Linked DNA regions of Roseobacter denitrificans OCh 114. The protein of the gene in region 2 interacts with the protein of the main gene of each other region in a pairwise test. Links are inferred from orthologs where the notes say so. Each region holds a gene or a part of one and is shown on either strand. Other genes may lie near its edges. The genes, in order: RD1_RS07425 and RD1_RS14305.

Region 1 (3,880 bases), 1.4 Mb from region 2 along the record:
TCCCGCGGCGACGGTCTCGCCTTCGGGTGCAAGGATTTCACTCAGGGTGCCGGCGGCGGGGGCGGGGACCTCGACGCTGACCTTGTCGGTCTCCAGCTCGCAGAGCATTTCATCCTGCGCCACGCTGTCGCCGACGGCTTTGAACCACGTGCTGACCGTTGCTTCGGTCACGGACTCGCCGAGCGTCGGCACCATCACATCGACGGAGGCGGATGCGGCAGCCGATGTTGGGGCGGAATTCTCAGCCGGGGCCTGTGCTGCCGCCCCTTCGGAAATGGTCGCAAGCAGCGCATTGACGCCGACGGTTTCGCCTTCGCCTGCCACGATCTCACCCAATGTGCCCGCCATGGGCGAGGGCACTTCGACCGTGACCTTATCCGTTTCCAATTCGCAGAGCATTTCGTCCACGGCCACAGCCTCACCAGGCTTCTTGAACCAGGTGGCGACGGTGGCCTCGGTGACGGATTCGCCCAATGTTGGTACGCGTACTTCAGTGGTCATGTCTTAGTTTCCTTCAATCGTCAGCGCTTCGTTCACGAGGGCTGCTTGCTGTGCGTTGTGCTGAGAGGCCAGTCCGGTCGCGGGCGAGGCGGAGGTGGCGCGGCCCACATAGATCGGCCTTGGGTGTTTGGCTTTGATGCGGCCCAGAACCCATTCGATGTTGGGTTCGATAAAGGTCCATGCGCCCTGGTTCTTGGGCTCTTCCTGACACCAGACAACCTCGGCCTGTTTGAAGCGTTCAAGCTCCTTGACCGCAGATTGCGCGGGGAAAGGATAGAACTGCTCAACCCGCAGGATGTAGATGTCATCGATCCCGCGTTCGTCGCGTTCCTCAAGCAGGTCGTAATAGACCTTGCCCGAACACATCACGACGCGTCTGATTTTCTTGTCCGGCACCAGTTCGGTTTTGGAATTGCCCTGCTGCGCATCGTCCCACATCAGGCGGTGGAAGCTGGAACCGGTGGTGAATTCCTCGGCCGTGCTGACCGCGAGCTTGTGGCGCAGCAGCGATTTCGGGGTCATCAGGATCAGCGGCTTGCGGAAGGAGCGGTGAATCTGACGCCGCAGGATGTGGAAATAGTTGGCCGGTGTCGTGCAATTGGCAACGATCCAGTTGTCCTGACCGCACATTTGCAAAAACCGTTCCAGCCGGGCGGAGGAGTGCTCCGGCCCTTGCCCCTCGAACCCGTGGGGCAGCAGGCAGACAAGGCCCGACATGCGCAGCCATTTGCTTTCACCCGAAGAAATGAACTGGTCGAACATGATCTGCGCGCCATTGGCAAAGTCACCGAATTGCGCTTCCCAGAGCGTCAGCGCGTTGGGTTCGGCCATGGAATACCCGTATTCGAACCCGAGCACCGCATACTCCGACAGCATCGAGTCGATGACCTCATATTGGGCCTGCCCGGATTTGATGTTGTTGAGCGGATAGAAGCGCTCTTCGGTGTTCTGGTTCACCAGACCGGAGTGGCGCTGCGAAAAGGTGCCGCGCGTGCTGTCCTGCCCGGCAAGGCGCACAGGGTAGCCCTCGGTCAGCAGCGAGCCGAAGGCCAGCGCCTCGGCGGTTGCCCAGTCAAACCCCTTGCCCGTGTCGAACATCTGCTTCTTGGCCTCCAGCAGACGCCCGACCGTCTTGTGGATCGGATAGTCGTCCGGTGCTGTGTAAAGGGCCTTGCCCACCTCGGCCATCGTGGCCTTGGAGATCGCCGTCTTGCCGCGCTGGTACTGGTTTTTCTGTTTGTCCAGATGTGACCATTTCCCGTCAAGCCAGTCCGCCTTGTTCGGGCGATACTCTTTTCCGGCCTCGAACTCTTCGTTCATATAGGCCTGAAACGCGGCTTTCATGTCTTCGATCTCGCCTTCGGGGATCAGCCCGTCCTTGACCAGCCGTTCAGTGTAAAGGCTGAGCGTGGTTTTATGGCCCTTGATCTTCTTGTACATCATCGGGTTGGTGAACATCGGCTCATCGCCTTCGTTATGACCAAACCGGCGGTAGCAGAAGATATCAATTACCACATCTCTCTTGAACTTCTGGCGGAATTCCGTCGCGACCTTGGCCGCATGAACGACCGCCTCCGGATCATCCCCGTTGACGTGGAAAATGGGCGCTTCGACCACCAGCGCATTGTCTGTCGGATAGGGTGAGGAGCGTGAAAAATGCGGTGCCGTGGTAAAGCCGATCTGGTTATTGACCACGATATGCATGGTGCCGCCCGTCCGGTGCCCGCGCAGACCGGAAAGCGCGAAACATTCCGCCACGACCCCTTGTCCGGCAAAGGCCGCATCGCCGTGCAACAGGATCGGCATGACGCTGGTGCGGTCCGGATCGTTGTTCTGATCCTGCTTGGCACGGCACTTGCCCAGAACCACAGGGTTGACCGCCTCAAGGTGGCTGGGGTTGGCTGTCAGGCTCAGGTGCACCGTGTTGCCGTCAAACTCGCGATCCGAGGACGCGCCCAGGTGATATTTTACGTCTCCTGAACCATCCACGTCTTCGGGCTTGAAACTGCCGCCCTGAAATTCGTTGAAAATGGCGCGGTAGGGTTTGGCCATCACATTGGCCAGCACCGACAGCCGCCCCCGGTGGGGCATGCCGATCACGATGTCGCGCACACCCAGCGCGCCGCCGCGTTTGATGATCTGTTCCATCGCGGGCACGAGGCTTTCGCCGCCATCAAGGCCGAACCGTTTGGTGCCCATGTATTTGACGTGGAGGAATTTCTCAAAACCCTCTGCCTCAACCAGTTTGGACAGGATCGCCTTGCGCCCTTCGCGGGTGAAGGCGACTTCCTTGCCGAACCCCTCGATCCGCTCCTTGAGCCAGCCGGCTTCTTCGGGGTTGGAAATGTGCATGTATTGCAGCGCAAAGGTCCCGCAGTAGGTCCGCTTTACGATCGACAGGATTTCGCGCATCGACGCCATTTCAAGGCCAAGCACCTTGTCGATGAAGATCGGGCGATCCATGTCCGCCTCAGTGAACCCGTAGGATTTGGGGTCAAGTTCGGGGTGGGGGGTCTGCTCGCGCATGCCCAGCGGGTCCAGATCGGCCACAAGGTGACCCCGGATGCGGTAGGCGCGGATCAGCATCAGCGCGCGGATGGAATCCAGCACCGCACGTTTGATCTGCTCATCTGTAACTTCGACACCCTGCTCGGCGGCTTTGGCCTGAATTTTGCCAGCGGCCGCTTGGACCTCGGGCTCCGGCGCCCATTCACCGGTCAGCGCTGCGGTCAGATCGTCACCGGGCTGGGGTGGCCAGTCGCTGCGCGCCCAGGATGGCCCCTGTGCCTCGCGTTTGACCGAAACCTCATCATCGCCCATGGCTTTGAAAAACGCCTGCCATGCCGCGTCGACCGCCGAGGGGTCATTGGCATAGCGCGCATACATCTGTTCGAGATATTCCGCGTTGTGCCCCTGCATGAAGGAGGACGCATGGAACTGGTCGTTGGCGGGATGGTCGGTCATTGGGATACCTCATTTGGGTTGGGACCGTAGGTGTTGGGGCCGGGTTGAGACGGGCGAGTGAGCCAGAAGACTACGATGAATGGCGAAAGTGCTACGACGATCAGCGAAATGATCACGATGATCCCGAAGGCACCCTCAAATAAAGATGCAGGGTCGGAGCTGGTGAGAAGCTCAGTGCCTCCAAAAAGACCGATGAAAATGGATAGCCCAACAATCGCGATCAACGGATAAAACAGATAGACACCCGACCGCCCGCTGTCGTGCATGCGACGCCAGCCAACGGCGAGAGTTGGAACAAAAGTAGCCAGGTTGAAGGCTCCGGACAGCAGGGTCGGGCCGTCGGGGGTGCCCGATGCTCCGTTGATGAACCCCTCAATAAAACCGAAAAACAAACCGCCCAAGATAGTGAACAGGA
Region 2 (3,177 bases):
AGGTGCAGCATCTGCCGGGTTTGTCGCGCCCATGACTTCGCGGTTTTTTGCGATGGCCCCTTCGCCTTCCAAAACCTGCACCACGACCGGCGCGGAGGCCATGAATTCACACAGCTCGTCGTAAAACGGGCGTTCAGCATGCACGGCATAGAACACACCGGCTTGCGCCTTGGTCATGTGGATGCGTTTTTGTGCAACAATGCGCAGTCCCGCTTCTTCGAATTTTGCGTTGATCTTACCGGTCAGGTTGCGGCGTGTCGCATCCGGTTTGATTATGGAAAATGTGCGCTCTAGGGCCATGGTTGGTCTCCTGCAAGGGGTTTGATTTGCGGCGCATCTATCACGCGCCCTGCTTGCCGAAAAGACCCTAATTCAGTCTGCGCCACCCGAATGCAGGAGGCACATTGACATGCGCGCGACAGTCGTTCAGTGCAAGGGCTATGTTGCGTATAAATGACATCAGCTTTTCCATCGAAGGCCGCCCACTGTTTGAAGGGGCCAGCGCCGTTATTCCCAATGGTCACAAGGTCGGCCTTGTGGGGCGCAACGGCGCGGGCAAGACAACCTTGTTCAAACTCATCCGCGGGGAGCTTACGCTGGATGGTGGTGATCTGTCCCTGCCCACACGTGCCAAGATCGGCGGCGTCGCCCAGGAGGTGCCGTCGTCTGAGACATCCCTTCTGGACACGGTGCTCGCAGCGGATACCGAACGCGCGGCCCTGCTGCAGGAAGCCGAAGCGGCCAGTGACCCCACCCGCATCGCGGAAATCCAGACGCGGCTTGCCGATATTGACGCATGGTCCGCCGAAGGACGCGCGGCAACGATCCTCAAGGGGTTGGGTTTTGATGACGACGAACAACTCAAGCCCTGTTCCGATTTTTCTGGTGGCTGGCGGATGCGTGTGGCACTGGCAGCGGTTTTGTTTGCCCAACCTGATTTGTTGCTGCTGGATGAGCCGACGAACTACCTCGACCTTGAGGGGGCGCTTTGGCTGGAGGCTTACCTCGCCAAATACCCGCATACCGTCATCATCATCAGCCACGACCGGGGTCTGCTGAATCGCGCGGTCGGTGCGATCCTGCATCTGGATGAACGCAAGCTGACGTTTTATCAGGGACCCTACGATCAATTCGCCCGCCAACGTGCCGAACAGCGCGCGCTGCAAGCGGCAATGGCCAAGAAACAACAGGCCCGCCGCGATCATATGCAGGCTTTTGTGGACCGGTTCAAAGCCAAGGCCTCCAAGGCCAAACAGGCCCAGTCCCGCCTGAAAATGATCGAAAAGATGGATATGATCGCCAGCCCCGAACAGGTAGCCAAACGCGTCTTTACCTTCCCCGAACCCGAAGAATTGTCGCCGCCCATCATTTCCATCGAAGGCGGTGCCGTGGGCTATACAGACACGCCGGTGCTGAACCGGTTGAACCTGCGCATTGATCAGGATGACCGCATCGCGTTGCTGGGGCGCAACGGGCAAGGCAAATCGACACTGTCCAAACTGCTGTCTGATCGGTTGGTCCTGATGCAGGGCAAGGCGGTCAAGGCCAACAAGCTGCGCATTGGGTTCTTTGCCCAGCATCAGGTCGATGAATTGCACGTCAATGAGACGCCCCTGCAACATATGATCTCTGCGCGTCCCGGTGTGCTGCATTCAAAGCTGCGGGCGCAACTGGCGGGTTTTGGCCTCGGGCCCGAGCAGGCGGAAACCGAAGTCGGACGGCTGTCGGGGGGGCAAAAGGCACGGCTGTCCCTATTGCTGGCAACGCTGGATGCGCCGCATCTGCTGATCCTCGATGAGCCGACGAACCACCTCGACATCGAAAGCCGCGAAGCGCTGGTGGAGGCGCTGACCGCCTATTCCGGTGCCGTCATTCTGGTGAGCCACGACATGCATTTGCTGTCCATGGTCGCGGATCGGCTGTGGCTTGTGTCCGATGGCACGGTGACGCCCTATGAGGATGATCTGGACAGCTATCGCAAGATGCTGCTGACCCCCACCAAACCGGTGAGCAAGAGCACAAAGAAACCCGCCACACCGCCGGTCGTCAAAGGCCCCTCGCGCGACGAAATCCTGGCGCTGCGCGCCGAGGCGCGCAAATCCGAAGCCCGCGTCGAAAAGCTGAATGACATGCGCGACAAACTGGCCAAGAAACTCGCGGACCCGGCGCTTTATGATGATGCAAAACGCGGTGAGCTTGACGTGTGGAACAAGAAATACGCCGAGGTGATGGATGCGCTGGAGCGCGCCGAAGCTATGTGGATGACCGCCCTGGAAAAACTGGAAAAGACCGGCGCGGCCTAAAGCTGCAACCCTTTGAAATGTCCCGTGGGCCTCGTGCGACTGACCACAAAGTGGCACAGATCCGCCCCAAGCGCGCAGCACGAGATCTCTTTGCAAAAGTAGGCGCGCCCAAGGACCAGACTGAACAATTCGGCGAAAACCGCAGCATGCCAGATGCAGCGATGCGGCGGCTGTGTGAGTTTGTCCGCCAGCGGGTTTTCACGCAGCATGAAGTGGATTTCCCCGCCCTCGCGTCTGGTATCCAGCACGCCTGAGCCGCAAAACGTCCATGCATGATCCGAGATGGCTTTGGTCAGCAGTCTTTCCGCCAGTCCACGCGGCAACACGCGCAGCAGCACACGCGCGGCCTTCGGGATACGGTTGGCCGCAATATAGCGCGCCGTGCCAGCCCCGGCATGTTCCGACAGGATTTCGGCCTGCTGAGGAAACAGCCGCCACATCGTGTGATGCACCTGGCCCACATCCTCTTGCGGGACCATTTCCTGACCGGACGGCATCGCCACGCGGGATATCTTTAGAATCTGTGCCAAAGCGCCCTGCCCCAGCATGCGGTCCAGCGGTTCCTCCAATTGCAGGATCGCATTGGGTCCGATGCGCGGCGACTTTGTCAGCGGCTCGCTAGCAGATGTGTCAGCCATGGATATCCTCCGGTTTGCGCAGTGACAGACGGCCAAATCCCACCGCAAGCGATGCACATCGGTCTGCCACCTGATGCATGGGTCCTATTCTACACCGTCCCCGCACAGCCTGAATGACATGGATCAAGTCGCTGCCTTTGATCCTCGAATTCCGGTTTCGCGTCGCATGTTTCTTTGCTTTTGCCGCACAACTCCCATAGATGTCCCGGCGACGACGCTTTCAGGACCCTCGCCAT

The links.
Region 1: the proteins of RD1_RS14305 (region 2) and RD1_RS07425 interact in binary tests that used the Escherichia coli proteins (3 or more experiments, as listed by UniProt). The link is inferred for Roseobacter denitrificans OCh 114 from one-to-one orthologs.

Annotation. Positions count from the first base shown.
Region 1 is NC_008209.1:1,551,266-1,555,145, forward strand. The notes cover bases 305-3,865. They hold RD1_RS07425 (2-oxoglutarate dehydrogenase E1 component), read right to left. Parts: upstream 3,466-3,865; coding sequence 505-3,465; downstream 305-504. Other genes in these bases: odhB (2-oxoglutarate dehydrogenase complex dihydrolipoyllysine-residue succinyltransferase), read right to left, coding at 305-501; RD1_RS07430 (DUF805 domain-containing protein), read right to left, coding at 3,462-3,865. In the rest of the region: more of odhB, read right to left, coding at 1-304; more of RD1_RS07430, read right to left, coding at 3,866-3,880. UniProt on the Escherichia coli protein: E1 component of the 2-oxoglutarate dehydrogenase (OGDH) complex which catalyzes the decarboxylation of 2-oxoglutarate, the first step in the conversion of 2-oxoglutarate to succinyl-CoA and CO(2).
Region 2 is NC_008209.1:2,988,983-2,992,159, forward strand. What follows is about bases 14-2,871. They hold RD1_RS14305 (ABC-F family ATP-binding cassette domain-containing protein), read left to right. Parts: upstream 14-440; coding sequence 441-2,303; downstream 2,304-2,871. Other genes in these bases: ndk (nucleoside-diphosphate kinase), read right to left, coding at 14-300; bchJ (bacteriochlorophyll 4-vinyl reductase), read right to left, coding at 2,300-2,871. Also shown: more of ndk, read right to left, coding at 1-13; more of bchJ, read right to left, coding at 2,872-2,941. UniProt on the Escherichia coli protein: Genetic data indicate it may be involved in ribosome assembly or function.